Regions from separate parts of the Lagierella sp. ICN-221743 genome, predicted to be linked through region 2. Evidence: predicted binding sites of a transcription regulator. Region 2 holds the regulator's gene; the other holds the start of a gene.
What was found. The regulator HrcA, encoded in region 2, represses chaperone genes, less so after heat shock. The targets are predictions, from matches to a motif close to ATTAGCACTCNATANTATNGAGTGCTAAT.

Region 1 (15,601 bases), on a different contig from region 2:
ATGGTGACAGGAAGTAAGGTAGTGATGCTAGTAGAACCACTCCAATGATTAAACTTCCATAAAAAATTGCCTTACCTACCGGTCTTCCTCTGTTTAAGTCCATATTGCCAGGAGACATCTTTGATGGGACAAAAATTCTAGGATCATCTTTGTTTTTATATCCAAAGATATCGTAGTAGTCCACTTCATCCACATTTAAGTTTACGTCGCCCTTAGAAATTTTGTACTGACTAATGACAATGGCAAGCATTCCAAAAGTTATGGCGATTACATAAATTATAAATGGCCAATATGCATATGGATTTTTGTAAGAAATAATAGTTGCTAGCAAAGTCAATACAGATAGAAATGAAGTAAAGATAAGTATCGTTTTACTAAACTTGCCCTTATTTTTTATATTTAGCCTTACATTTTCCTCTGTGTCTTCTGAATAAATTATATTTGGGGATTTTTCTATTGCCATGGCAAAGTAAATTAGACTTAGGTTTATAAGCGCTCCCGTAATTAGCATCATGGTGGAAGTTTTTATGTCGAAGTCTAAAAAGAAAAGTCCTGGCAAAAGTAATATCATTGGAAGTAGGTGCATGAATTTACTTGGCATATTCTTTTTTATTTCCACATTTGCCTTTAAGTCGGCGTACTTTACACTTGAATGTACTCTCTTAAGTTTTTTGTACTCCCTAAGCTCCTTCATTGCCCTGTAGATGAAGATATTTATTAAAATGGCGTAAATAATAATCCCAAAAACGAATAAAAGCATTTTAATTAATTCTGTCTCTGCAAAAAATACCAAGAGTGCTATTGGAAGAAATATTTTAAATATTAATGAGCTTTCTCTTTTTAATTCTTCAGTAATTTCACTTACTCTTTCATCATCGATTAGGTCGTAGGGGATGGATGTGGATAAAATATATCCGTTTTTGTAACTTGTAATATATTTTATTTGAAACTTCATTAAAAAAAGTATTAAAACTAAACATCCCACTAGGATTAAATTAAATATCATAGCACCCTCCTAACTAGTTCTTCCATATTGTACCCACGAGCCTTGCCTTCCAGTAAAAGTTTTTCTAAGTTCTTTTCAAATTCTTCTTGTTTTAAATTGTCCAAGCTTGAAACCATAGCGCCAACTCGTCTGTGAATTTCGATAAAGCCTTCATTTTTTAAAATGTTGTAGGACTTTTGAATTGTCATTGGATTTATTCCAAGATCTGCTGCAAGGGACCTAACTGCAGGAAGTTCATCTCCCGGATTAAGTTCACCCATGCCTATTAAAGATACGATTTCGTCTCGCACCTGCTGGTAGATTGGAATTTCACTTGCCATATCAATTTTTAAAATCATATGCTCTCCTTCCTCTGTCTTATCTGTATTAATTATTATAATACAAGTAATGCAAAAAAACAACTCCAAAATAATTTGGAGCATATTTTTACTTAAAATAAATTTTTATTTCGTAATCTTTAAAAAGGTCATCAAGTTTAAGTAGTTCCTTAATTGTCTTTTCAGCCTTTTCATTTGCTTCAGTTAAAAGACCATTTTTAATTGCCTTTTCTTCCACAACTTTTTTTTGATCCTTTGAAAAGTCGTTATAGTCTTCAATCTTTATAGGATTAAATATTGTATCTTTTTCTAAAAAAACCTTTAGTGACTCTTCCTTTATCTCGTGGGAAAGTATTGTGGAACTAGGAATTTGAATATCAATTCTATTATTGCCAAAGCCTACCACTGCCTTTTCTAAATTTACACCGGCATGAATTACACCGTCATATGAAACTATAAAACTCTTTGTTGTAAATGGAATCTTCCAACCATAGAAGTCGTTTTGATTTTCAAACTGTCCCATGTTTGTATAGTAATATTTCAACGTAGTTAATTCTTTTGCTTCTTCCAGTCTATTGTTAATTAGTTCGGTGGTCATCTCTGGAGTCATTTCCTTCTTCGTCTTTAACATTCCAGCAAAGAACAGAGCGCATCCTAAAACCAAAAGAACAATTATTTTCACAAATAAAAACTTTTTATTTTTTGTCTTCATAATACCTCCTTGTTTTATTATAATGTATGATAAAGATGTGAAAAAATCAAGTAAGATTTGATTATGTGGCTTATTTTTTTGTATAATTGAATAGTCGAGGTGAATTATGATAGAAATTTTAAAAGCGATTATACTTGGAATTGTTGAAGGGATTACTGAATGGCTTCCCATATCTTCAACAGGCCATATTATTTTAGTAGATGAATTAATAAGACTTAATGTAAGCGACGAGTTTATGTCCATGTTTAAAATTGTAATCCAACTAGGGGCAATTTTAGCAGTTGTAGTACTATTTTGGAACGACATCTTCCCATTTGAAAAAAGAAATGGAAAGGTTGTTGCAAATAGAGAAAAGTTTAGCCTTTGGGGGAAAATTATTATTGCATGCATTCCTGCTGTTTTAATCATTCCCTTTGATGATGTGTTTGAAGAAATGTTTCATAAACCAATACCCATTGCACTTGCGCTTATAATAGTTGGTATACTATTTATAATTGTTGAAAACAGAAATAAAGAAAAAGTTCCTAAGATTAATGACGTGAAGAGCATTAGTTATAAAATTGCATTTTACATTGGTGTGTTTCAACTATTTGCCGGAATATTTCCAGGGGTTTCAAGATCAGGCTCTACAATACTTGGAGGTATTCTCCTTGGACTATCAAGAACCGTTGCCGCAGAGTTTACTTTTTACTTGGCAATCCCGGTTATGTTTGGTGCAAGCTTTTTGAAACTACTTAAGTTTGGATTTGCATTTACATCCTTTGAGCTAATGATACTTCTAGTATCTTCCATAGTTTCCTTTGTCGTGTCCATACTTACAATAAAGTTCTTACTTTCATATGTAAAGAGGCATGACTTCAAGGTGTTTGGTTGGTATAGAATAGCACTTGGGATAATTGTAATTTTATATTTTACTTTTTTAAAATAGAAGGGGCAGCGGCTCCTTTTTTATTTACGAAAAAATTTTAGCAGTTTAAATTTATAAATTGACATGAAAATTAATCCATTTTATAATATTATTATTCAAGATAAAACGAAGAAATTTAGATTGTGTTGACGTATAAAAATTTATAAAGAAAGTGAAGGAAAAATTATGATAATAGGAATACCTAAGGAATTAAAGGACCAAGAGTCTAGGGTTGCGGCTGTTCCAGCAGCGGTTAGTGACCTTGTTAAACATGGAATAGAAGTGTTAATCGAAACTGGAGCGGGACTGGGCTCTGGAATTAGCGATAAAGAATATGAAGACGCGGGAGCGCATATTATAGATTCTGCCAAAGAGGTTTGGGAGAGGGCAGATATGATTTACAAAGTTAAGGAGCCCCTTAGAGAAGAGTATAAATATTTAAGAGAAGGCCTTATTTTATATGCCTACCTTCACTTGGCAGGTAACGAAGAGCTTGTGGATGAATTAATAAAACATAAAGTAACTGCAATTGGTTTTGAAACTGTACAAAAGGGAAATAAACTTCCGCTACTTCAACCTATGTCTGAAATCGCCGGCAGAATGGCGGTGCAAGAAGGAGCCAGATATTTAACAAAGCCTGAAGGTGGCAGGGGAATCCTTCTACAGGGAGTGCCTGGAGTAAGGCCTGCCAATGTGGTTATAGTTGGTGCCGGTACAGTTGGTACAGGTGCAACTAGAATAGCAGTTGGTATGGGTGCAAGGGTTACGGTTTTGGATGTAAATGTGGATGCTCTTACAAGACTTCACAACATCTTTCCAGATAAAATTGAAACACTTTATTCAAATCCAATAAATATCGACGAAGCCGTTAGTTCAGCAGACCTGGTTATATCAACTGTGTTAATACCAGGGGGACGTGCCCCACAACTTGTTAAGGTGGACAGCGTTAAGAAGATGAAGGAAGGTTCCGTTGTGGTTGACGTTGCCATTGACCAAGGTGGTTCAACTGATATAACAAAGGGACGCCCAACAAGTCATAGCCATCCAGTTTTCAAAGAGTATGGTGTAACATTTTATGCTGTAGCAAATATACCAGGGGCAGTTGCCATGACTTCCACATATGCACTTTCAAATGCAACAACAGTATATGCAAAGGCAATTGGTGAATATGGTCTTAAGGGTGCAATTGAAAACTTTCCTGAATTAAGATCTGGAATAAACACATATGATGGCAAGGTTGTTATTAAATCAGTGGCAAAAGATACTAAGCACGAACTTTGCGAATTAAATTTATAGATAATGAGAGCCTATGGGCTCTTTTTTATTTTGCTATGTTATAATGAATAAGGGAATGGAATAAATTTTGAAATAGCTAACAGGTCTTTAATATTTATATTTAGACCTTTTTTGATAGGAGAAATAAATGAACGAATTACTTAAAGGACTTAATGACAGACAGAGAGAAGCGGTGTTAACAACCCAGGGGCCACTTTTGATTCTTGCCGGCGCAGGCAGTGGAAAGACAAGGGTTTTAACCACGAGAATCGCCCACATATTAAACGAAGGACTAGCACGAAGGTGGGAAGTGCTTGCATTTACCTTCACCAACAAGGCAGCTGGGGAGATGAAGGACAGAGTTGAAAACTTACTTGGAGAAGATGTTTCAAGCATGTGGATTGGAACCTTTCACTCCATTTGTGTAAGGATTCTTCGTGCTGAAATAACGGCACTGGGATACACAAACAACTTCACCATATATGACAGGGCGGATCAACAGTCATTAATCAAAGAGATACTTAGAGACAAGGGCATAGGTGCAAAGGACTTTCCTGTGTCTGCGTGTTTAAATGCAATTTCTTCTGCGAAAAATATTGGGGAAGGTGTAAATTACATTAATGACATCTATGGATACCATCCAACCTATAAAGTATTTGGAGAAATTTTTGAAGAGTACGAGAGAAAGAAAAAATTATACAATTCTTTGGACTTTGACGACTTAATACTAAAGACCTTGGAACTGTTTAGAGAGCATGACTCTATAAGACAAAAGTACGAAAATAAATTTAAATATGTATTTGTGGACGAATATCAAGATACAAATAAGCCGCAATATGAATTAATAAAATACTTTTCAAAGGGATATGGAAATATTTGCGCCGTTGGCGATGGCGACCAATCCATCTATGGATGGAGAGGTGCTGACATAAGTAATATTTTAAACTTCGAAAAGGACTTTGAAAATGCCAAGGTAATTTTGCTGGAACAAAATTATAGATCAACAAAAAATATCTTAGATACAGCCAATAGGATTATAAGAAATAACTTTGAGAGAAAGGAAAAAAATCTTTGGACCGACAATAAAAAAGGTGACAGGGTTGTCTATAAAGAAGTAGACTCGGATATGGAAGAGGCCATGATAGTTACAAATTACATCGAACAACTTCGAAACGACGACTACAAGTTTGAAGACATGGCAATTCTCTATAGAACCAACGCCCAGTCCCGGGCCTTTGAGGAGATGCTTATGCGTGAAGGCATCAACTATAGGGTTGTTGGTGGACTGAAGTTCTACGACCGTAAGGAGATAAAGGACCTTGTTGCATACTTAAAGATATTTGTTAACCCCGATGATGATGTGGCATTAAAGAGAATTATCAATATACCTAAGAGGGGCATTGGGGATACTACCATAAACAAACTGTCCGACATTGCTCTAGAAAAGAACTCATCCATATATAGAATCCTTTCTGAAACTGCCATTGAAGGAATAACTGGACGTACCAAGGCAAAGCTTCAAGAGTTTATATATATGATGGAAAATATAAAAAAAGAGAAAGACAGTCTATCGGTAACTGATTTTGTAAACCATGTACTAGAAAAGACAGGCTATTTAAAGATGCTAGAGGAGTCAAACCTAAGGGAAGACAGAACGAGAATAGAAAATATTTCTTCATTTGTATCGGCGATTTCGGATTATGAAAAAACTGCAGAGGAGCCATCCCTTGAAGACTACCTTGCAACGGTGACTCTACTTTCTGATGTGGACAAGACCGATGAGTCAAAGACGGGAGTTAGCCTTATGACCATACATGCGGCAAAGGGACTGGAATATAAAATTGTTTTTCTAACTGGAATGGAAGAAGGACTTTTCCCTTCAGAAAGAACTATTGTAGAAGACGACGGACTGGAAGAGGAGAGAAGGCTTTGCTATGTGGCACTAACTAGAGCGGAAGAAAAATTATATTTAACTTCATGTAGCAGCAGAAGGGTTTTTGGAAAGTTTATGATGCATAAGCCATCTCGCTTTATTGAAGAGATGGGAGACTGCCTTGAAGTTCAAAAGCCAAAGTCATATCAATACACCGACAACTTTAGAGAGACCTTTGCAACGTCAGCACAGACCATGGCAAAGGACTTAAGGGAAAGCTTTGTGAAAAAACCTGATCCAAATAAAAAAACCTTGGAAGGGGTCGATCTAAAGCTTGGCTACAAGGTAAAGCATAAGAGCTTTGGTGTGGGAACAATTATAACAATCACTGAAAAAAGTGGAGGGGATGAGCTTGTAATAGCCTTTGATAAAAAGGGCATTAAAAAGCTTAACAAGAGCATGGCACCATTGGAGTTATTAAATGAGTAAAAAGAGAATTGAAGAATTAGTAAAACAATTAAACGACTACAACTATCACTACTACACTCTTGACGAGCCCATAGTATCTGATGGTGAATACGATAAATTATATGATGAACTGGTAAAGCTGGAACATGAAACGGGAATTATATTACCTGAGTCGCCAACACAAAGAGTTGGTGGAGAGCTTTTAGAGGGCTTTGTAAAACATACCCACTTGGCGCCTCTATACAGTTTAGATAAGGCGCAGAACATTGAAAAAATTCGTGAGTGGGAAAAGAGGGCAGAAAGACTTGTAAAGGCCTCTAACGAAAAAGTATTAGAATTATTATTTTTAGTAGAACTTAAATTTGACGGCCTTACAATAAACCTAACCTATGACGAAGGAAGGCTTGTTATGGCTGCCACCAGAGGAAATGGTGTTGTTGGGGAAGACATTTTGGCCCAAGTAAAAACTATTCCATCAATTCCGTTAACAATTCCATATAAGGGTAGAATCGAAGTGCAGGGAGAAGGACTAATGCCACTATCTGCACTAAGAAAATATAATGAGATGTATACTCCTGCCCTTAAAAACGCAAGAAATGCAGCGGCGGGGGCCTTGAGAAACCTGGACCCAAAGGAGACAAAGAAGAGGAATCTAACCGCTTACTTTTATAATGTTGGCTATATTGAAGGAAAAGAGTTTACAAGTCAAGAAGAGATGATGCAGTTTTTAAAGGACAATCGCTTTAAAGTGCATCCGTTTTTAAAAAAAGCCAAGACCTTGCAGGAATTGGAAGAAATTCTTTCCTATATAAAAGAATATAGAAAAGAGATTGATGTACTAACCGACGGTGCAGTTATAAAGATAAACGACATGAAGACGAGGGAAGTTCTTGGATACACAAATAAATTTCCAAGATGGGCCATTGCGTATAAGTTTGAGCCAGAAGAGTACAGCACCATCGTCAGAGAAGTTGAATGGAATGTTGGAAGGTCTGGTAAGGTTACACCAACGGCGCTGCTAGACCCTGTTGAAATAGGCGATGTATTAGTTAGTCGTGCCACTTTAAACAATATGGACGACATCGAAAGAAAACAAGTTAAGATAAATTCAAGAGTGTTAATCAGAAGGTCAAACGATGTAATCCCAGAAATCCTTGGAAAGATTGAGGACTATGAAGATTCAAAAGAAATAGTTATGCCAGGGGACTGTCCTTTCTGTCACACACCACTAATTAGAGATGGAGTACACTATTTCTGTCCAAACTCCATGAACTGTGAACCACAACTTGTTTCAAGGTTAGTTCACTTTGCATCAAGAGACGCCATGAATATAGATGGACTTAGTGAAAAGACCATTGAAAAGATGCTTGAAATACTAAAGGTACACGAAATATCTCAAATATATTCACTAACTGCACAGGATCTATATAAACTTCCGGGATTTAAAGATAAAAAGGTAAACAATCTTTTAAAGGCGATTGAAAATAGTAAAAGTGTAGGGCTTAAAAACTTTATCTACGCCATAGGTATACCAAATGTGGGAATAAAAACTGCAGAGGACTTGGCAAATAGATTTAAAACATTTGAAAATCTTCGAGAAGCGACTGCCCAGGAGCTTGTGGAAGTTCCAGACATTGGTGGCATAACCGCCGACGCCATAGAAGAGTTCTTCCACGATGAAAAGGTAGTGGAAGGCCTGGACAAACTACTTGATGAAGGCGTTAAAATTATAGTAGAAGATAATAAAAAAGATGTTGAACAAAAGTTTAGCGACATGCGTGTTGTTATTACAGGCTCCTTTGAGGATTATTCAAGAAAAGAACTTGAAGACATATTTAAATCCATGGGAGCAAAGACTTCTTCATCCGTATCCAAAAACACCGACATGGTTGTGGTAGGAGAAAAACCTGGTTCTAAGTTCGACAAGGCGAAGGAACTGGGCATAAGAATTGTTGAAAAAGATGAGCTAGAAAAAATTTTAGGAAAATAAAAACATCAAACCCCAGTTAAAATAACTGGGGTATTTTAATATAGGTATTAAATTTTAAAGCAAGAATAAGTATATGGCAAAAAACTGAACTATTGCTGCAATAAGAACAAAAATATGCCAAATAAAATGGGAATAGGTTGACTTTTTCTTATAAAAATAGGTACCTAAGCTATAAATTACACCGCCAATTAGTATAAGGGTGAAAAAGCTAATAGAAACATTTTCTACAATTGGCTTAATAAGAAATATTGCAATCCAGCCCATTAAAATATATAAAAAAGTGGAAAACTTTTTATGTTTATCATAAGTCCTAAAGGAAAAAATCTTATAAATAACTCCAGCTAAAGCAAGTAGTGTGATTATTACAAGAAAAATAATTCTTAAATTTCCTTTTAAAACTAATAAAATTATCGGAAGATATGAACAAGCAATAAAAATAAATATAGCAGAGTGGTCTAAAATTCTTAAATATTCCTTCGCCTTAGTAAGACTAAGAGAGTGATATATAGTTGATGATAAAAATAAAAATATGAAGCCAGATGCATAAATGGAAAATGCGACAATCTTATTCGTATCTTTCTGAGCTACACTTGGTATTAAAAGCAAAAGTAAAAAAACTATGCCTATAATAACGCCTATTCCATGACTTAAAGAGTTTAACAGTTCTAATTTAAATTTTGACACTTCATGTTTAATTTTCATGGCTATTCCTTTCTTAAATTTCAATTTTAATTTAACTCATTATATCACAAAGTAAAATTAAAAAGGCAAAGGTATTATGTATAAGTAAAAATTGGGTATAAAAATTGTAAAAAGGATGAGCTAGAAAAAATAATAAAATAAATTTATAGAAGGTGCAAAATGAGTAAAAAAGAGAAAAAAGAAATGGACTCAAGAAAAATATTTTATATAGTAACAGCAGTTTCTGTGTTAATCTTTGCGGTGGGAGTTATAATTACCACCGTCAATGGAAAGCTAGACGGCAGCGTGTTTAATAAAAGATTAGACTTCCTTGCAGATATGACTTTCTTTATACCATTTTGCCTTTGGGCTTGGTTAGTTGTAGTTGGACTTCTATTCGTTAGAAAAAACTTTTTGGTTGTGACCACATGTATACTCTTGGCTATACCACATATAATTTTTATTGCAGTAATGATTGGCTATTCAAACTCTCTGCTTGAAATTCTAAAGAGATATGTTATGATTTTTAGCTTCGGAAGCCTAATGTTGTAATTGAATAAAATTTTTTTACGCAGGTAAAGGGCGCATACACTAGTAGCATGGGCCTTTTATTTTAAGAAAAAAATTTATAAAATTGCAAATAGGAAAAGCCTTTCTTTTTTATTGAAGACAGTATAGAATAGAAAAGTAAAAAGATTTAAATTAGCTTGCAATATTTTTAAAAATGTATTATCATAAGAATGTAGTTATTAGCACTCTAGGTCGTAGAGTGATAAAAATAAATAGGAGGGTATTATGAATCTGAAACCAATAGGAGAAAGAATTGTAGTAAAAATGTTGGAAGTAGAAGAAAAAACTGCTTCAGGTATTGTATTACCAAGCTCAGCACAAGAAGAGCCACAAGTTGCAGAAGTGGTTGCTATATCCAACGAATTATCAGGAAAAGATAATTTAAATATAGAAGTTGGAACAAAGGTTATTTACTCAAAGTATGCAGGAACAGAAGTTAAGTTAGAAAGCGAAGAATACATTATTGTAAAACTTGAAGACGTACTTGCAATCGTTGAAGGATAAAAGGAGGAAACATGGCTAAAGAAGTTAAATTTGCAGTAGATGCAAGAGATGGTTTAATAAATGGAGTTAACAAACTTTCCGACACAGTTAAGGTTACTTTAGGACCTAAGGGAAGAAATGTTGTATTAGATAAAAAATTTGGATCACCACTTATAACAAATGATGGTGTTACAATCGCTAGAGAAATCGAATTAGAAAATAGATTCGAAAACATGGGTGCACAACTTGTAAGAGAAGTTGCAACTAAGACAAACGATATCGCGGGGGATGGTACAACAACTGCAACACTACTTGCTCAAGCAATAATTAGAGAAGGTGTTAAGAACCTTGCAGCTGGAGCAAACCCAATGATTATGCAAAAAGGTATTAAGAAGGCTGTTGACGTTGCTGTAGAAGAAATAAAAAATATTGCAATGCCAGTAGAAACTTCATCAGCAATAGCGCAAGTTGGTGCAATTTCTGCAGCTGACGAACATGTTGGACAAATGATTGCTGAAGCAATGGAAAAAGTTGGCAAAGACGGAGTTATAACTGTAGAAGAATCAAACACTATGGGAACAACTTTAGATGTTGTTGAAGGTATGCAATTTGGAAGAGGATATCTATCACCTTACATGATGACAGATACTGAAAAGATGGAAGCTCATCTTGAAGATCCATATGTACTTGTAACTGACAAAAAGATTTCAAACATTCAAGACATATTACCTGTACTTGAACAAGTTGTTAAGTCAGGAAAACCTCTATTCATAGTTGCAGAAGATGTAGAAGGAGAAGCTCTTTCAACTCTTGTAATCAACAAACTTAGAGGAACTTTCAATGTTGTAGCTGTTAAGGCACCAGGATTTGGAGACAGAAGAAAAGAAATGTTAAAAGACGTAGCAATCCTTACTGGAGCTAACATGATTTCTGATGATGTTGGAATAGAATTACCATCTGTAACAATTAACGATTTAGGAACTGCAAAAAAAGTTAATGTATCTAAAGACAATACTGTTATCGTTGACGGAGCAGGAAGTAAAGAAGCTATTGAAGAAAGAGTTCATATAATTAAAAAGCAATTAGAAAATGCAGAATCAGATTTTGATAGAGACAAACTTCAAGAAAGACTTGCAAGACTTGCAGGTGGTGTAGCAGTAATCCAAGTTGGTGCTGCAACTGAAACTGAATTAAAGGAAAGAAAGCTAAGACTTGAAGACGCTCTAGCTGCTACAAGAGCTGCTGTAGAAGAAGGTATAGTAGCGGGTGGTGGAACTGCTTATGTTAACGTTCTTGACAAGATTGAAGCCCTTCTTGAAGAAACAGAAGGAGACGAAAAAACAGGAGTTAACATCATATTAAAAGCTCTTGAAGAACCTGTTAAACAAATTGCTAAGAACGCTGGCCTTGAAGGATCAGTAATAGTTGAAAAGGTAAAGGCTGAAGAAAAGGGAATCGGCTTTGACGCTTACAACGAAAAATATGTAAACATGATTGAAGCGGGAATTGTTGACCCTGCAAAAGTTACAAGATCAGCACTTCAAAACGCTGCATCAGTAGCTGCAATGTTATTGACAACAGAAGCTGCAGTAGCAGAAATAGAAAAAGAAGAACCAGCTCCTCCAATGCCACCAGCAATGCCAGGCGGAATGGGATTCTAAAATAAATAGATAATAAATAGCATGTGGGAAAATCTCACGTGCTATTTTTTTAATCAAAAAAACAATAAAGATATACGCTTAAAAAGATTTGACAATGTTTTCTTGTTTTAGTATAATCTAATTTGTTATGTAGGGGCATAGTTCAGCTGGTAGAGCGTTGGTCTCCAAAACCAAATGTCGGGGGTTCAAATCCTCCTGTCCCTGCCAAGACGACCTTTGGGTCGTTTTTTTTATGCCCAAAACTGGTATAATGTTCATATAGAAAGCTCTTTAGGAGGAAATTATGTTTAATGCAAATAAAGAATTTATTGATGTAGCCATGAAAAGAAAAAAAGCTAATTTAGTTTTAAAAAACGGGAAAATCATAGATGTGTTTTCAAGAAGTGTTATAGAAGAAGACTTGGCAATTCATGAAGGAGTAATTGTCGGCTTTGGCGATTACGAGGGAGAGGAAGAAATTGATTTAAAAGGAAAGTTCGTAGCTCCAGGACTTATTGATGGACATATACATATAGAGTCCTCCTACCTAACACCAGAGGAACTAGGCTCTCTACTTGTGAACTTTGGAACTACAACCATAGTTGCAGACCCTCACGAAATTGTAAATGTTAAAGGACTAGATGGCCTAGACTATATGATTGAAGCTTCAAAGAAAACCGAGCTTGATATAAAGTATGTGTTGCCATCATGTGTACCTGCAACGCCCTTTGAAAACGCAGGTGCAATTGTAAACGCCGATGACATGCATGAACACATGCACATGGAAGAAGTAATTGGTCTAGGAGAGTTTATGAACTTCCCGGGAGTTATATATGGAGATGATGAATGTCTAAAGAAAATAAATCTTGCAAAGAAAGAAAATAAAATAATCGATGGTCACTGTCCGGGACTTAGAGGAGCAGAACTAAATGCATACATTGGCGCAGGAATTTCCACAGACCATGAATGTATGACAGAGGAAGAGATGAAAGAAAAAATATCTAAGGGCATGTATATACAACTTCGTCATGGCTCAGCATGTCATGATTTAGAAAGGCTAATAGATGTTGTAGATGAAAAGAATTACCAAAGATGTATGTTCTGTTCAGACGACAGACAACCAGAAACAATATTAAAAGATGGTCACATAGACAATCATTTAAGAATAGCAGTAAAGCATGGTATAGATCCAATAATGGCAATACAAATCGCAACTATAAATGCGGCTGTTTGCTATGGCTTTAATGACAGAGGAGCCATTGCACCGGGAAGAAGAGCAGACCTATCAGTTTTTGAAGATTTAAAAAACTTTAAAAACACCATGACCTTTATAGAAGGTAAAAAAGTTTCTAAAAATGGGAAGCACTTATCCAAAGTAGAAAAAGCTAATATGGAAAAAGTTTTAAATTCATTTAATGTAAAAGACTTTAGTATAGATAGATTAAAATTAAAACTAAACACTGAAAAAGCAAATGTGATAGAAATAATTCCTGGAGGAGTTGTAACAAAAAGTATAGTTGAAGAAATTGAAATAGATAAAAATGGAGATTTCTTATACAATCCTAATAGAGATATAGTAAAGATAGCAGTTGTGGAAAGACATAATGGAACGGGGAATGTTGCAGTGGGACTACTTAAAGGATATGGAATTAAAAGAGGTGCCGTTGCAATATCCATAGCTCACGACTCACACAATATAATAGTATCTGGAACAAACAATGAAGACATGGCAGTAGCAGTTGAAGAACTTACCACCCAAGGTGGAGGAGTAGTGCTTGTAAAAAATGGAAAAGTTATAGGTAGAATGGAACTTGTAATAGGTGGTATTATGAGTAACAAGTCCATAGAAGAAGTAAATCAGGAATTAAAAGAAATTCATAACATTGCAATAGACGAACTCAAAGTTAATTCAGACATAGATCCAATAATGACGCTTTGCTTTATGTCTCTTCCGGTAATCCCAGAACTAAAAATAACAGATAAGGGACTTTTTGATGTAAATAAATTTGAATTTGTAAAGTTAGAAACGGAATAAATAGAGGAAAATAGAATGAAAGGCAAGATTTTTATAAAAATTTTGCCTTTTTTTAAAAAAACACTTGAAAAAAAATTAAGATTATATTACAATGTTATTCGACGTCAAAAAAGACGGATTATTTTAAGATAGCAAATGTAAAAAAGTTTAAAAAATATTTGACATTAGTTTTTACATAAGCTATAATAAACTAGTCACATCGTAAGGGTGACAAAATCAGATTTAAAAATCAGATTTATATAAAACTTATGGCCCTATGGTCAAGCGGTTAAGACATCGCCCTTTCACGGCGGTATCCCGGGTTCGAATCCCGGTAGGGTCACCATTATGGGCGGTTAGCTCAGCTGGGAGAGCATCTGCCTTACAAGCAGGGGGTCACAGGTTCGAGCCCTGTACCGCCCACCATAATGACTTTTTAACAAATCAATAAAATTTAATAATGTATTATTGTATATGGCCTTGTAGTTCAGTTGGTTAGAATGCCAGCCTGTCACGCTGGAGGTCGTCGGTTCGAGCCCGATCAAGGTCGCCATATGCTGATGTAGCTCAATTGGTAGAGCAACTGACTTGTAATCAGTAGGTTGGGGGTTCAAGTCCTCTCATCAGCTCCATTTAAATAATACATGGAGGAGTTCCCGAGTTGGCCAAAGGGGACGGACTGTAAATCCGTTAGCTGTGCTTTCAGTGGTTCGAATCCACTCTCCTCCACCATTATTTAAACCATTCTTAATACACAAACAGCTTAATTATGCGGGTGTAGCTCAGTGGTAGAGCCCCAGCCTTCCAAGCTGGTTGCGAGGGTTCGATTCCCTTCACCCGCTCCATGTGCACCTATAGCTCAGTTGGATAGAGCAACGGACTTCTAATCCGTGTGTCAGAGGTTCGAATCCTCTTAGGTGCGCCATAATGGGGTGTCGCCAAGTCGGTAAGGCACTAGACTTTGACTCTAGCATTCCACAGGTTCGAGTCCTGTCACCCCAGCCATTATTTACTTTTTAAAACTGGCTCACAATATAACTATATATGACCCATTAGCTCAGTCGGCATAAGTGAGCGGCCCATTTCCGAAGGGAATGGAGGCGATAACTTAGTCTTTGCGAAGCAAAAAAGAATGAGCGAGTGGAAAAATAAAATAAATAGCTTAAAAAAATTGGTGAAATAAAAAAATAAATTATATGACCCATTAGCTCAGTCGGCAGAGCACCTGACTTTTAATCAGGGTGTCCCGCGTTCGAGTCGCGGATGGGTCACCATCAAGGAGAGGTACCGAAGTGGTCATAACGGGGCGGTCTTGAAAACCGTTAGGGTGCAAGCCCACGTGGGTTCGAATCCCACCCTCTCCGCCAATTTTTTTTAGATTGGTTTAGGAGAAGTACTCAAGTGGCTGAAGAGGCTCCCCTGCTAAGGGAGTAGATCCTGATAAGGGATGCGAGGGTTCAAATCCCTCCTTCTCCGCCAACTATAGGGGCCTTTAGCTCAGTCGGTTAGAGCGCCCGGCTCATAACCGGTAGGTCCGGGGTTCGAGTCCCTGAAGGCCCACCAACTATGTATTCTGTTTTACGGAGTATGTAGTTTACATACCCTATAGTTGAAATACTGGCCGCTAAAGCGGCCAATTATTTTCGAAATTTTTTTATTGTGTAT
Region 2 (15,601 bases):
ATAAAATTACTTACTGTTTCACAGTCTTCTATACTTACATTCCCATTACCTTTGCTAATGTAAACTCTTAGTATATTTCCCACAGGTTCTTTAACATATTCAATTTCATATAATTCCAAACCTGATTGTAATATTAGTGGTTCAAATTCTTTTTCACACAGACTAAGTAAATCTTTTTTTCTCATATTCCCTCCCTTAACTAAATAAATAAGAGCGGGACAACCCCACTCCTATCAATTCTACTATCTTAAGTCAATTATATCAAGATTTGCTTAATTTTTCAACCTTTAGTATTTTCTATTAAAAATTTCTGAGTAAATAAAAGCTTCTTTTGCATTAAATTTAAAATCACTTTTATTATTTTCAGTTTGTACATCTTCATTTTCATCTAAAGTATCTTTTACATCTTCAATAACAAGTTCCTTATTCTTATTAACCTCTTTTAGTTTTTCCGGAATATTTAATTTATCAGATTCTTTCTTTATATCTACTTTTTTATTTTTCTTGCTATTTGAGCTTTCTTTATTAACAACTTTTTTTGAACTTAAATCCCTAATTTCAAGATCCACTCTTTTTTTATTCTTTTCAGGATAGGTATATATTGTTTTCTTAGATTTATTTTTATATACTTTTTTTTGATTATCCAAATAGATAATTATAATGATAATAAAAATTAAAAAAAGCATTATTTTTTATCCTTATCATTAGTTCCTGTTTCATATCCTGAAATAGAATTTCTCATTTTTGTATCAGCATTTATATTTTCCATTTTATAATAATCCATGATTCCAATATTTCCATTTTCTAAAGCCTTTGCAATAGCAAGTGGAATTTTGGATTCAGCTTCAACAACTTTAGATCTCATCTTTTTAATTTCTGCAAGCATTTCCTGTTCAGATGCAACAGCCATAGCTCTTCTTTCTTCCGCTTTAGCTTGTGCAATTCTCTTGTCAGCTTCAGCTTGATCTGTTTGAAGCTTTGCACCAATGTTTCTTCCAACATCAACATCTGCAATGTCTATGGATAAGATTTCATAGGCTGTTCCTGAGTCTAATCCCTTAGTTAAAACCATTTGAGAAATGGAATCAGGATTTTCTAAAACTTGACTATGGCTTTTTGCAGAACCGACGGTTGTTACAATACCTTCTCCAACCCTTGCGATAATTGTTTCTTCACCAGCTCCACCAACAAGTCTGTCAATATTTGCTCTAACAGTAACCTTTGCCTTTGCAATAACTTCAATACCATCCATTGCAACTGCAGATATAAGGGGAGTTTCAATTACCTTAGGATTTACCGAAACTTGAACCGCTTCCAAAACATTTCTACCTGCTAGGTCTATTGCAGCCCCTCTATCAAAGTCTAGAGGAATTTCTGCTCTTTGTGCAGCAATTAATGCGTCTACTAAGGTATTTACATTGCCACCTGCAAGATAGTGTGCTTCAAGTTGGTTAGCATTTAAATTTAGTCCTGCTTTAGTTGCTTTTATTAATGGATTTATTATCCTGCTTGGTGAAACCCTTCTTAGTCTCATTCCTATAAGTGTAGATATTTTAATTTTTACCCCTGCAAAGAATGCGGTAACCCAAAGCCCTACTGGTACAAATGTAAAAAATAGGGATAGTAAAACTAAAACTACTACGATTGTTAAAATTAATGATACGTTTCCTGGCATTAAATAATTTCCTCCTTAACCATAATTTTAAATCCTTCTATCTTATAAACCTTTATTGGTTTATTGGCTTCGATAAAGTTGCCTTCAGTAATTGCATCGTATGTTTCTCCATCTATTAAGATTTTTCCTGAAGGTCTTAACATACTAAGAGATGTTCCTGACTTACCCAAAAGTTCTTTCCTATTAATACTTGTATGTGATGAAATATCATCTTGTAATACAATTTTATTAAATGCATTGCTTCGAAATCCCATTTTTAATATAATTACAAAAACTAATAGTCCAATAACTCCAGAAACTGTAATTGATATTAAACTAATAGTAGGATCCTCCATTGCATTGTATAGTGCGTATAGAATAAATCCTATTCCCAATATTCCTGGAATTCCGAATCCTGGAATAAAAATTTCAAAAACTATAAATATAACACCAATTAAGAATAATATTAACTCCAATAGATTGGTATATCCCATTCCTATATTTCCCATAAAGAATAATATTAGAGAAATAATTGCGAATCCTACTCCTACTCCTTTTAAATTGAAAAACAATTCAAAAATTATAAGTAGAGTTGCTACCGTTAAAAGTAAAGTTGAAATGAAAGGATTTGCTAAAAAAGCAAAAAAATCATTAAAAGAGTTTACCTTCAATGGAGTATATAGAAAAATACTTTTTGAAGTTTCTGATGCTATTGTTAGATTTTTTGAAAATAAAATTAAAATAAACAATAAGGTTGAAATAGAAATACGTTTTTTCATACACGCCTCCTATTTATTTATACCCTCCACATATATAAATAAACAAAAAAATACCCAGGACAATCCCGGGTATGCGGTGTTAAAAACCTCTTCTTACTTTTTTTCTTTTAGCTGCTTCTGATTTCTTTTTTCTTTTAACGCTAGGTTTTTCATAGTGTTCTCTTTTTCTGTATTCAGATAACACGCCTGATCTAGCACATTGTCTTTTAAATCTTTTTAAAGCACTTTCTAAAGATTCATTTTCACCAACTCTGATTTCTGGCATAGGTTTCCCCTCCCCTCTTGTATAAAGAGTGCTCATATTGAGCAGAACACTTTAATATTATAACTTAAGAATTATTATATTGCAACATTTAGCCTGGTGGCCATTGTAAACTTCTTCCTGCCAATACATGGAAGTGAATATGATTTACAGATTGACCTCCATCTTTTCCAATGTTATTTACAATCCTATAGCCATCTTTATCAAATCCTTTGTCTTTAGCTAATTTGTTTATTACACAAAAGATATGACCAATTATTTCCTTATTATCTTCATTTATATCATTGGCCGATGATATATGCTCTTTGGGGATAACCAAAAAGTGTATAGGAGACTGAGGATTAAGGTCATTAAAAGCAATAACTGAATCATCTTCATAAATAATAGCTGATTCAATTTCTTTATTTGCTATTTTACAAAAAATACAATCCATTATTTCACCTCCTATATTTCAATTATACCAAATACTTCACCATTTTGTACATTTTTATATTTGATATTAAGAATTTCGTTAATCATATTATCATCTTCCAAAATATTTATTCTAGTATAATTTGTGGCATATCCTGAAATATATCCATTGAAGTCAGATTTAGATTCAAATAGAACTTCAAAAGTTTTTCCCATTAAGCCATTTAAATATTCATTTGAAACCTCTTGGCAAACTTCGGATAATTTTGTACTTCTATATTTTTTAACGTCTCCAGCTATTTGATTTTTCATCTTAGCCGCCCTAGTACCTTCTCTAGGTGAGTATTTAAAAATATGAACTTTTGAAAATCCTATTTTTCTTACAAAGTTACAGGTCATTTCAAAATCTTCTTCTGTCTCTTCTGGAAAACCTACGATTATATCGGTAGTTATACCTGCATAGGGATAAAACTTCCTTATAAGTTTTACTTTTTCTGCGTATTCTTCTGTGGTATATTTTCTATTCATAAGTTTTAAAATCTTATTAGATCCATTTTGAAGAGATAGATGGAAGTGATCACAAAACTTTCCTGTTTCCTTTGCTCTACTTAAGAATTCTTCTGTTATAAGTCTTGGTTCTACAGAACTTAATCTTATTCTTTTAATACCTTCTACTTTGCTGATTTCTTCTATAACATCAATTAACGAAATATCCTCTTCAAAGTCAATGCCATATGACGCAACATGAATACCAGTAAGTATAATTTCTTTATATCCTCTTGCTGCAAGTCTTTCAGCTTCTTTTATTATTGAATTTAGATTTCTTGATCTTACAGGTCCTCTTGCATATGGAATAATGCAATATGAGCAATATTGATTACAGCCTTCTTGAATTTTAATGTAGGCTCTTGTCATTTCAGACTGATTATAGATTTCGAGTTCTTCAAAATCTTTGTCATTTTTTATTTCATCAATAACACTTATCACTCTTTTTTCTGTAAGGGCTCTTTCACAGGCATCTACTATTTGTGATTTATTGTTTGTGCCAAGTACAACATCAACACCATCGATTTCGGAAACTTCTTCGGGCTTAATCTGAACATAGCATCCAACCATGGCTATGATTGCATCCTCATTCAGTTTTTTTACCTTTCCTATGGCTTGCCTAGATTTTCTGTCGCTTTGGTTTGTAACGGTACATGTGTTTATAACAAAGATGTCACTATATTCACCATGGGGAACAACTTCATATCCCCTACTTGTAAAAAGTTCCGTCATAGCTTCAGTTTCATATTGATTTACTTTACATCCCAGTGTTAAAAAGCTTACTTTTTTCATCCTTTACCTTTCTAATTCATAGCCTATTATAGATAGTAAGTTTAATGACGCAGTTTCTGTTCTTAAAATTCTATCTCCAAGTGAAATAGAATTAAATCCTTTTGAAATTAATTCATCCACTTCTTTTTTAGAAAAACCGCCTTCAGGTCCAATTACAATTGAAATTGTATTGTAAATTTTTGAATTTTTTAAAACCTCTCTAATAGGAAAGCCAGATTCTTCATATGCTAAAATACCAAGTTCTTCATCTTCAAGTTCTATTTCATTTAACTTTATTGGATAATCTATTTTTGGTATACTATTTCTCTTTGACTGCATAGCTGCGGCTTTTATGATTTTTTCATATCTTTCTTGTTTTTTATCATAACTTTTCGATTTAAACTTAACTATTGTTCTTTCTGATTCAAATGGAATAATTTCATCCACTCCAAGTTCCACAGATTTCTGTATGATTAATTCGAATTTATCCGACTTGGGCATTCCTTGATATAATTTTATAGAAACATCTTTATTTTTTAATTCAGTTTTTTCTAATACCTTAGTCAAAATAGAGTCGATTTTTATTTCTGTAATTTCAGTTATATATTTATTTGCTTCTGATATTAGCTCTAATTTTTCTCCTACTTTAAGTCTCAGTACGTTTTTTCCATGGTGAAAATCTTCTTTTTCAACTATTTCTATAAAATTATCATCAATAATATTTGACTCATCTATGAAAAATCTAAACATCTTTTTTACCTATAATTCCAGTCCATTCTCCCATATCTAAATCTTTAACGATATTAAAACCTTGCTTCTTTAATTCGTCAATAACCAAATCTTTCTTTTCAATTATAATTCCTGAAACTAACATCAATCCACCATGGTTTAATTTCTCATAAGCATCTGGAATCAAGTTTATTATTACATCTGGAAGAATATTTGCAATAATTAAATCATAATTATCCTTTGACGTGTTTAGTAAATCACTTTCCATAACTTCTATCTTATCTGCACAGTTATTAATTTCTACATTTTCTCTTGCTGTCTTTATAGATAATGGATCAATGTCAAGGCCCAATACATTCTTTGCACCAAGTTTTGCACAGGCAATAGCAAGTATACCAGAACCGGTTCCAACATCTGCAATTTCTTTGTCTTGTAAATTTATTTTTTCTAGAAGTTCTAAGCAAATGGCAGTGGTTTCATGGCCTCCTGTTCCAAAAGCCATTCCAGGGTCTATTTCAAGAATTATTTTATCTGTATCAGCTTTATACTCTTCCCAGCTTGGAACAATTACAAATTTTTCTCCCACTTCAAGGGGCTTAAAAAACTTTTTCCATTCCACAGTCCAGTCATAATCCTCGCACTCTCTTTTATAATCAGTTTCTATTTCAGATGAAAGGCTCTTTAAGTTCTCAATAAGATTTAAAATTCTATTTAAATTTTTTTCATTATCTTCTAGATTAAATTTGATAAATAACAATTCTTCTCCAATTCTTAAATCATTATCTATCTCTACCCAATAGGGTTTAGTTTCTTCAACTTCATCAACTGTTCTATCATCCACTACTTCAAAAGAGTATACTTCATTTTCATATAGGTAATTATAAATTAAATCTTCGTATTCATATGGAGATTTAAGGCTAAAATTTATCCATTTCATATTTCAAACTTCTCCTTGATTCTATCGAATAAAGTTTTTTTATCTTTATGATGTTTTAAATCTATGTCTGAATGATCTGCTAGCTCTTTTAATAGCTCTTTTTGTCTACTATTTAAATTTTTAGGGGTAATAACAACAACTTCAAAATATAAATCCCCTCTTTTGCCATCTTTGTTATTTAATTTTTGAATACCTTCATTTTTTAATTTAAATACTGTTCCTGTTTGAGTTCCTTCAGGGATAGTATATTTTTCAATTCCATCTATTAAAGGGATTTCTATTTCTGCCCCAAGGGCTGCTTGTGAGAAACTTATTGGCATTTTGAAATATAGGTCATAGCCTCTTCTTTCAAAAAGTTCATGCTCTTTAACCTTGATGATTACATATAGGTCCCCTGAAGGACCGCCATTATGGCCAACATTACCTTCTCCTCTTAAATTAATTACGGAGTCATTATCAACTCCTGCAGGGATATCTATATTTATGGTCTTTGTCTTACTTACTTTTTTCTTTCCCTTACAAGTTGGACATTTCTCTTCTATTACTTCACCTGTTCCATGGCATTCATCACAAACGCTAGTTCTTACAAATGTTCCAAAAGGAGATTGCTGTTGATATCTTACTTCACCTGTTCCATGGCATTTAGAACACACTTTAACTTTACTTCCCTTTTTTGCTCCTGTTCCGTCACATTTAGGACAGCTTTCAGTCCTTCTAAATGAAATTTCTTTTTTTGCTCCAAAGGCAGCTTCGTTAAAATCTAAAGTAACAACAGTTTGTAAGTCTTCGCCTTTTTGAGGATAGTTAGTTCTTTTACTAGACGAAAATCCTCCTGAAAAAATATCTCCAAATATATCTCCGAATATATCTGAAAGGTCAAAGTTTATATCGCCAAAGCCACCACCAGCTCCATTAAATGCAGCTTCACCATACATATCATATTTTCTTCTATTTTCATCATCAGACAAAATAGCATATGCTTCATTTATCTCTTGTAATTTTTCCTTTGCATCTTCGTTGTCTGGATTTAAATCTGGATGATATTTTTTTGCAAGTTGTCTATATTTCTTCTTCAACTCATCCTTCGTAAAGTCCTTGTCAACACCTAAAACCTCATAAGGGTTTCTCATTTAAAATTACCTCCATAATAAAATATTAAATCTTCATTTAAAAGATTTAATAACTCAAAAATTCTCTAATTATCTTATCATAATATAGTTTAAAAAGAAAATAGGGACAGAGGAAAACTCCGTCCCTATTTAATATTATTATTTGTCTTCTTCGTCCTCATCTACAACTTCGTAATCTGCATCAACTACATCATCGTTATTGCCTTGAGCTTCTCCTGCATTTGCATCTGCACTTTGTGCATATAGTTTTTCTGAAATCTTGTAAAGTTCTTGAGTAAGATTTTCAGTTTTAGATTTAATTTCTTCAGCATTTTCGGAAGTTAAAGTATCCTTTAGTTCTTTTATCTTTTCTTCAATTGCTGATTTTTCATCTGCACTTACTTTATCTCCTAAATCCTTCATTGTCTTTTCTGTTTGATAGATTACAGATTCTGCATTATTTCTATTTTCAATTAATTCTTTTTTCTTCTTGTCTTCTTCGGCATACTTAGCTGCATCATCAACCTTTTGTTTTATTTCTTCGTCTGATAATTTAGTTGAAGATGAAATAGTCATCTTTTGTTCTTTACCTGATCCTAAGTCCTTTGCAGTAACATTTACTATACCATTTGCGTCGATATCAAAAGTTACTTCAATTTGAGGTACTCCCCTTGGAGCTGCAGGTATGTCAGCTAATGTGAACTTGCCTAATAATGTGTTATCAGCGGCCATTTCTCTTTCGCCTTGAAGAACTACTACTTCAACATTAGTTTGTCCATCTGCTGCAGTTGTAAATACTTGACTCTTCTTAGTAGGAATTGTAGTATTTCTTTCTATTAACTTAGTTGTAACTCCACCAAGTGTTTCAATACCTAATGATAGTGGTGTAACATCAAGTAATAGTAAGTCTTTTACTTCTCCACTTAATACTCCACCTTGAATTGCAGCACCCATGGCAACGCATTCGTCAGGGTTAATATCCTTTTGAGGATCCCTACCTATTAATTTCTTTACTGATTCTTGAACTGCTGGGATTCTTGTAGAACCACCTACAAGCAATACTGATTCAATGTCTGACGCTTGCAATCCAGCGTCCTTTAAAGCTTGTTTAACAGGATCAACAGTCTTTTCAACTAAATGTTCAGTTAACTCTTCAAATTTAGATCTGCTTAAGTCCATATTTAGGTGAGCAGGAACTCCGTTAACAGCAGTTATAAATGGTAAGTTTATATTTGAAGATAGAGTTGTTGATAGCTCTTTCTTTGCCTTTTCAGCTGCATCTTTAAGTCTTTGAAGAGAAGTTGGATCTTGTCTTAGGTCAATTCCGTTTTCCTTCTTAAATTCTTCTGCTAAATAATCGATAACAGCATTGTCAAAGTCATCTCCACCTAGCTTGTTATTACCTCTTGTAGATAGAACTTCAAATACTCCGTCACCTACTTCAAGAATTGAAACGTCAAATGTTCCACCACCAAGGTCATAAACCATTATTTTGTGTTGGTCATGATCTTTGTCAAGTCCATAAGCTAAAGCTGCTGCTGTTGGTTCGTTTATAATTCTTCTTACATTTAAACCTGCAATTTGTCCAGCGTCTTTTGTTGCTTGTCTTTGGCTATCTGTAAAGTATGCAGGAACTGTAATAACTGCTTCAGTAATCTTTTCACCTAAAAAGTGTTCAGCATCCGCTTTTAACTTTTGAAGTATCATTGCAGAAATATCTTCAGGGTTTAAATCCTTTCCATCTATTTCAACTTTATAATCTGAACCCATATGAGTCTTAATTGATGAAATAGTTCTGCTAGGATTTGTTATAGCTTGTCTCTTTGCGGTTTCACCAACTAATCTTTCTCCATCTTTTGTAAAAGCAACTACAGATGGTGTTGTTCTATTACCTTCTACATTTGTGATTATACTAGCTGATCCACCTTCCATAACGGCTACAGCTGAGTTTGTTGTACCTAAGTCGATTCCAATTATTTTTGACATAATATACCTCCTAATTATTCAGAAACTTTGACCATGCTTGGTCTAATTACTTTTCCATTTAAAACATATCCTTTTTGGAAAGTTTCAATAATATTACCTGACTCTACGTCTTCATTTTCTTCCATTAGAATTGCTTGATGAAAATTATGATCAAATGGTTTATTATCTGACTCTATTTCTTCAAGCCCTTCTTTTTTCAAAACTTCTTTAAAATTTTTAATTATTATATTTATTCCTTCAGAATATTCTGAAGATTCCATGTGATTATATGCTCTTTCTAAATCATCTATAACTGGTAGAAGTTTCATAATCAAATCTTCATTAGCTAGTTTAACCGACATTGATTTTTCTTTTTCAATCCTTTTTTTATAATTTGAAAAATCTGCCTGTAGACGAGCCAATGATGAACTTAAACTTGTATTAGCATCTTTAAGTAATTCAATTTCAGATGTCAGTTCAGCGTCTATAATCTCTTCTTGTTCTAAATTGTCAACTTGCTCGTCAATCACATCTTCAATATTGACTTCATCTTTATAATCTTTCTCTTTAGACTCCATAGAATACCTCCTTTATAAACTTATCAGTTTCCATGAAATATTGTACAAACTTGAAATATTTTTTTTATAATCAGATCTCATAGGAGATAACACTCCTAATTTAATCTTATATGCATTGTCTAATATCAATTCAGTAAGTACGAGGCTGTTCTTTGATAGCTCTTCAAGCCCAACCTCCTCTCCAACGAAAACTTCAATATGATTATTCAATTTTTTATTTAGTATTTTCTTTACTTGTTTTTCATCGTTAAGTAAGTTCAAAAAAGATTTTAATTGATATAAATCATTATATTCTGGCATCTCCAAAACTTTTGTTAAACCAGTTACCTTTGTCTTAATATCATTTATCCCTCTATACTCTTTGTTTATAAAATAAAGAAAATATTGTATTAAATCTCTATTTAAAGCAGAACTTACAATCTCGTCAAGTTCTTCAGCAATCAACTCATCTTGGGTATTAATACTTAGAATTTTATTTAACAAAAAATTTATTTTCTTCAAATCTGAGTTGCTAATTTCAAATTCCACATTAAAAACTTTACTTGAAACTTCTAAGTTATCCAATACAAAAACAATTACGTAAGTCTTAGACGTTATATTAATAATTTCAAGTTTTTTAATTCTTGGCTGATTAAATCTTTCTAATGAAGAAATAACTACCGAGTTAGTGGACTCTGAAAGTATGTCACAAGCTAAATTAAGGGCACTCTCTCCTTTAATACCCGATCTTTCACTTCTAAGTGTTAATGAGCTTGTCTTATCATTTGACTTTTGCGCATTAAACTCATTCAATACTTCATTCGCAAAATATCTATAAGCTAATTCAGAAGGAATTCTACCAGAAGATGAGTGAGCCTTTTCTAAAAAGCCTAACTCTTCTAAATCACTCATTTCATTTCTTATAGTTGCAGCAGATACTCCTAAATCAGAATTTTTTGAAATAGTTCTTGATCCTACAGGCGTGCAACTTTCCAAATATTCATTTATGATAAATTCCATAATATGTTTCTTGCGCATATCAATGTCGGAATAGTTCATAAAATCAAATCCTTTCTCGATTAGCACTCACTAACCTCAAGTGCTAATATTATGATAAAACAAAAAAGATCTTTTGTCAACATTAAATCAAAAGATCTTTAAAAAATTTATTAGATATGTCAAAACCATAATCTGTAAAGGCTATTCTATCATCAAAAACTTTTATCAAATTGTTTTTTTCATAACTTTTTATTAGCTCTGAGTTGTCTTTCCATATGTCATATCCAAACTCTTCTAATAATTTTTTTGTAGATACACCTTCTATAAGTCTCATATTCATTATAATCTTTTCAAAAAGTCTATCTTCCTTACTTAGATTGTCTATAATCTCAGTGGGAACAACTTTTTGTTTAATTGAGTTTATATAATCTTTATATCTATGATGATTGGTATACCTTATACCGCCATTATAACCACTTGCTCCTAATCCAAAGGCCGCATATGGCATAGTATGCCAATATTTTAAATTATGTTTTGATTCATAGCCTGGTTTAGAAAAATTTGATATTTCATATTGAAAAATACCAATGTGTTTCAAAAAATTAATAACTTCATGATAGTATTTTCTATTTACATATTCACTTGGTAGATTTAAATTTCCTTTTTTATATTCAAAATTAAATCTAGTATTATCTTCAATTATAAGGTCATAATAAGAAATGTGGTTTACATCTAACTCTTTAATTATATTTAAATCGTTTAATAGACTATCTTCTTTTTGCCCAGGAAGTCCCATAATAAAATCTAAACTTATATTTTTAACTCCAAAAGATTTAAGCTTCATTATATTTTTATAGGCAATTTCGCCTGTATGAAGTCTGCCTAACTTTTTTAAAATAGAGTCGTTAAATGTCTGTACCCCTACTGAGAACCTATTTATTCCACAGTTTAGATAATCTTCTACTTTATTTTTTTCAAGATATTCGGGATTACATTCTATGGTGTACTCTATGTCTTCAGAAATATTAAATCTAGATTTTATTAATTTATCCAACTGAATAATCTTTTCGCTTGGAACGTAATTAGGTGTACCTCCACCTAAGAAGATTGTATCAAATTCAAAGTCTTTCCAGTTCTCGTATGAATAATTTATTTCCTCAAAAAGATACAGGAAATATTCATCAATTCTCTTATCTTGGTATGGCATGGTAGAAAAGTCACAGTAATAACATTTCGACGCACAAAATGGAATATGGATATATAGTCCAGCTTTTTTTGCTAAATTATTTGTCTTCGTCATATTTTAATACTGCAAGGAAGGCATTTTGAGGAACTTCAACAGATCCAATTTGTCTCATTCTCTTCTTTCCTTCTTTTTGCTTTTCAAGTAGTTTTCTCTTTCTTGAAATATCTCCACCATAGCATTTTGCCAGAACGTCTTTTCTAAGCGCCCTTACAGTTTCCCTTGCAATAATTTTTGATCCAATGGACGCTTGAATAGGAACTGCAAATTGATGTCTTGGAATTTCATCCTTAAGCTTTTCAACTATAACTCTTGCTCTTTCATAGGCTTTATCTCTATGAACAATTAATGAAAATGCATCTACTAATTCTCCATTAATTAAAATATCAAGTTTATCAAGATTAGATTGTTGATATCCTTTAAATTCGTAGTCAAGTGAAGCATAACCCCTTGTCTTTGACTTTAACGCGTCAAAAAAGTCGTATATAACTTCATTTAGAGGCATTATATAGTTTATGTTCACTCTTTTCTCGTCAAGATATTCCATATTTACAAAAGTTCCCCTCTTGTTTTGGCATATTTCCATAATAGCGCCTACATAATCTGTTGGAGCCATTATGTTTGCATCGACGATAGGTTCCTCCATGTATTCAATCTCTGAAGGGTCAGGTAAGTTAGAAGGGTTTTGTATTGTAAGCATTTCTCCAGCCTTAGTCATTACATTATAAATAACTGAAGGTGCTGTAGCTATGATATTTAAATCAAATTCCCTATCCAGTCTCTCTTGAATTATCTCCATATGAAGAAGTCCTAAGAAACCACATCTAAAACCAAAACCCAAAGCTTGTGATGTTTCAGGTTCAAAAACTAATGAAGCATCATTTACTTGTAATTTTTCTAAAGCTTCTCTTATTGCATTATATTCTTCGCCTTCTGCAGGATAAATTCCGCAGTATACCATAGGAGTTACATCTTTATAACCAGGTAGTGGATCCTTTGTAGGATTCTCTGCTGAAGTAATTGTGTCCCCAACTTTAGAGTCTCTAACATTTTTAATAGATGCAACTACAAAACCTACATCTCCTGCTCTAAGCTCTTTAACTGAAACTGGTCCTCCTGCAGTATAACCAACTTCAGTAACTTCAAATGTCTTACCTGTAGACATCATCTTAATATCCATTCCAGGTTTAATAACCCCATCAAAAACTCTTACATATGATACTACCCCTTTATATGAATCGTAGTATGAATCAAAAATAAGTGCCTTTAAAGGCTCATTGTCGTCACCAATTGGTGCTGGAACATTATTTACAATATCTTCTAGAACTTGGTCTATATTTGTTCCTTCCTTAGCAGAGATTTGTGGAACACCTTCGGTATCAAGGCCAATGATATCTTCAATCTCTCTCTTTGCAAAATCAATATCTGCGGAAGGTAAATCAATTTTATTTATTACAGGAAGAATCTCTAAGTCTTGGTCCAGTGCAAGATAAACATTGGCAAGGGTTTGTGCTTCCACCCCTTGACTTGCATCAACTATTAAAACTGCTCCTTCACAAGCAGCAAGACTTCTTGATACCTCATATGAAAAGTCCACATGGCCCGGCGTGTCTATTAAGTTTAAAATATAATCTTCCCCATCTTCTGCTCTATATTTTAATTTAATAGCTTTTAATTTAATAGTTATACCTCTTTCCCTTTCAAGATCCATACTATCTAGAACCTGCTCTTCCATTTCTCTCTTTGATAGGGTGCCTGTGTTTTCTATTAATCTATCAGCTAAAGTTGACTTTCCATGGTCAATATGCGCAATAATACAAAAGTTTCTGATATTAGATTTTTTTATATCCATTTAATACCTCATCTCTATTTAAATTACTTTTATTTTGTGTAAAAGTAATTTCTCTAAATTAAATACATTTTATCATAATCTTTGAAATCAAGAACATTATAACACACTTTAAACATAGACAACTAATTTCACTTAGCAATTTTATTTATAGTTTTAAATTCACAAAAATTTTTAAAATATTTAAATTTTCACGCGAAAATGCTACAAAAAAGACAAAAAAATTAAAAATATGAACTATATCTTGAAGTTTAAATAATAATTATCTTGATTTTTACCATTTGCTATATTATAATAACAATGTTATGTGCAGGAGGTGAAACGATGGCAAATATAAAATCAGCTATTAAAAGAATTGAAGTTACTAAGAGACAAACTCTTGAAAACAAATCTAGAAAGTCAGAAATCAAAACTTATATTAAGAAGTTTGAAAAAGCTATAACTGACGAAAATTTTGATGAAGCAAAAAAATTATTAAGATTGATTGATAAAAAATTGAAGAAAGCAACTGCAAAAAATATCATACACAAGAATACAGCTTCAAGACAAGTAAGTAGATTAGCAAAAAAATTAAATGTTTCAAAATAATACATTTAGTAAAGAGATAATGGTTTCATTATCTCTTATTTAATGTCTATTTTGTTAGGAACATAGATTGAGTATATAGCTTTCAACCTGTGTTTTTGGTTTAATAGGTTTAGATTTTAGCCCTACCTCTAAATCATATGAAATATTAATGGATTCTTTTAAGTCCTTGTAGGTCCAAATATTTATAAATCTTTCTATCTTTTTAAGTTCGAAATTTGATATGGAATACTTTTTTGTTATTTGAATATTATTCATTCCCCTACGTCTACACTCTTTTATTATTAGGATATTTCTAATAGTCCTTAGAATCATATAAAATATTCTAAAAGCATCAGCATTATCATCCATTAATGTATTATAAATCAATAAGGATTTTTTTAGTGATTTTTCCAAAATGCTATCAGTTAAGTTAAAGATGTTATAATCAGAAATTTTAGTTAATGTATCTACAATATCTTTGTCCGAAGCATTTAAATCTAAATTTTTTATTTTATCTAGCTCGTTGTTTAAATCGAGCAATGTCATCTTCAACTCAGCAATCAAATATCCGCTATTGTCCACAATATAATTAATTAGTTTAACATTGTCCGATTGTTTAACTCCTAAATAGGTCGATATATATTTCATTAACTCAGGTCTATTTAGTTTATTAACTACCTTTATATCTCCAACTTCTTTAAATTTTTTTAAAAACTTACCGTTAAATAATTTCTCAGTAGATGAATTTATTATTAAATAGGTTGAAGGTGGTACATTGGTAATTATATTAGCTAGATCTTCAAAAATGGTTTTATATTTAGAAATTGCTCCTTTATCTAAGGGCATATTCTCAATTATTACAACTTTATTATCACTCATTAGAGGCAAAGTCTGTAAACTATTATAAAGTTTTTCCATATCAATATCTTCAAAATCAAATTTTGAAACGTTAAAATCATAAAAACTTTTATCTACTAATTTATCTATAATATCTTGAGAATGCTTTTCTATTAAAAAGCTTTCGCTGCCATATATTAAAATTATATTTTTAATTTTAAACACCTCTCTTCTTCCACTAATATTTTTCTACAAAAATATAACATTAGCATATAGTAAATAAGACTTAGCTTTTTGTCTACTGAAAAAATTTTTTCTTTAACATATTTTGTTGAATCATAACTTTTCATATAATTTTCGTAGAAATCTATATAACAATTGCCTAA

Region 1: a site for HrcA is predicted at 9,978-10,006, ahead of WKS98_RS04175 (co-chaperone GroES). Genes of this name have one in related genera too.

The regions. Positions count from the first base shown of each region.
Region 1 is NZ_JBBKBD010000006.1:22-15,622, reverse strand. Features, by position in the region: gene WKS98_RS04220 (PH domain-containing protein) at 1-1,006, opposite strand, end outside; gene WKS98_RS04215 (GntR family transcriptional regulator) at 1,003-1,344, opposite strand; gene WKS98_RS04210 (DUF4230 domain-containing protein) at 1,433-2,035, opposite strand; gene WKS98_RS04205 (undecaprenyl-diphosphate phosphatase) at 2,142-2,963, shown strand; gene ald (alanine dehydrogenase) at 3,129-4,238, shown strand; gene WKS98_RS04195 (ATP-dependent helicase) at 4,366-6,579, shown strand; gene ligA (NAD-dependent DNA ligase LigA) at 6,572-8,548, shown strand; gene trhA (PAQR family membrane homeostasis protein TrhA) at 8,603-9,250, opposite strand; gene WKS98_RS04180 (hypothetical protein) at 9,410-9,781, shown strand; gene WKS98_RS04175 (co-chaperone GroES) at 10,025-10,303, shown strand; gene groL (chaperonin GroEL) at 10,315-11,943, shown strand; tRNA gene WKS98_RS04165 (tRNA-Trp) at 12,075-12,150, shown strand; gene ade (adenine deaminase) at 12,227-13,957, shown strand; tRNA gene WKS98_RS04155 (tRNA-Glu) at 14,208-14,282, shown strand; tRNA gene WKS98_RS04150 (tRNA-Val) at 14,287-14,362, shown strand; tRNA gene WKS98_RS04145 (tRNA-Asp) at 14,413-14,489, shown strand; tRNA gene WKS98_RS04140 (tRNA-Thr) at 14,493-14,568, shown strand; tRNA gene WKS98_RS04135 (tRNA-Tyr) at 14,583-14,668, shown strand; tRNA gene WKS98_RS04130 (tRNA-Gly) at 14,708-14,781, shown strand; tRNA gene WKS98_RS04125 (tRNA-Arg) at 14,785-14,861, shown strand; tRNA gene WKS98_RS04120 (tRNA-Gln) at 14,865-14,941, shown strand; tRNA gene WKS98_RS04115 (tRNA-Lys) at 15,135-15,210, shown strand; tRNA gene WKS98_RS04110 (tRNA-Ser) at 15,215-15,303, shown strand; tRNA gene WKS98_RS04105 (tRNA-Ser) at 15,324-15,415, shown strand; tRNA gene WKS98_RS04100 (tRNA-Ile) at 15,423-15,499, shown strand.
Region 2 is NZ_JBBKBD010000002.1:22,152-37,752, forward strand. Features, by position in the region: gene rimP (ribosome maturation factor RimP) at 1-185, opposite strand, end outside; gene WKS98_RS01175 (hypothetical protein) at 288-686, opposite strand; gene floA (flotillin-like protein FloA) at 686-1,675, opposite strand; gene WKS98_RS01185 (NfeD family protein) at 1,675-2,433, opposite strand; gene rpsU (30S ribosomal protein S21) at 2,513-2,698, opposite strand; gene WKS98_RS01195 (histidine triad nucleotide-binding protein) at 2,787-3,128, opposite strand; gene mtaB (tRNA (N(6)-L-threonylcarbamoyladenosine(37)-C(2))-methylthiotransferase MtaB) at 3,140-4,444, opposite strand; gene WKS98_RS01205 (RsmE family RNA methyltransferase) at 4,448-5,173, opposite strand; gene prmA (50S ribosomal protein L11 methyltransferase) at 5,166-6,089, opposite strand; gene dnaJ (molecular chaperone DnaJ) at 6,086-7,219, opposite strand; gene dnaK (molecular chaperone DnaK) at 7,358-9,184, opposite strand; gene grpE (nucleotide exchange factor GrpE) at 9,199-9,741, opposite strand; gene hrcA (heat-inducible transcriptional repressor HrcA) at 9,754-10,758, opposite strand; gene hemW (radical SAM family heme chaperone HemW) at 10,862-12,019, opposite strand; gene lepA (translation elongation factor 4) at 12,003-13,814, opposite strand; gene rpsT (30S ribosomal protein S20) at 14,136-14,399, shown strand; gene holA (DNA polymerase III subunit delta) at 14,454-15,440, opposite strand; gene WKS98_RS01255 (DNA internalization-related competence protein ComEC/Rec2) at 15,419-15,601, opposite strand, start outside.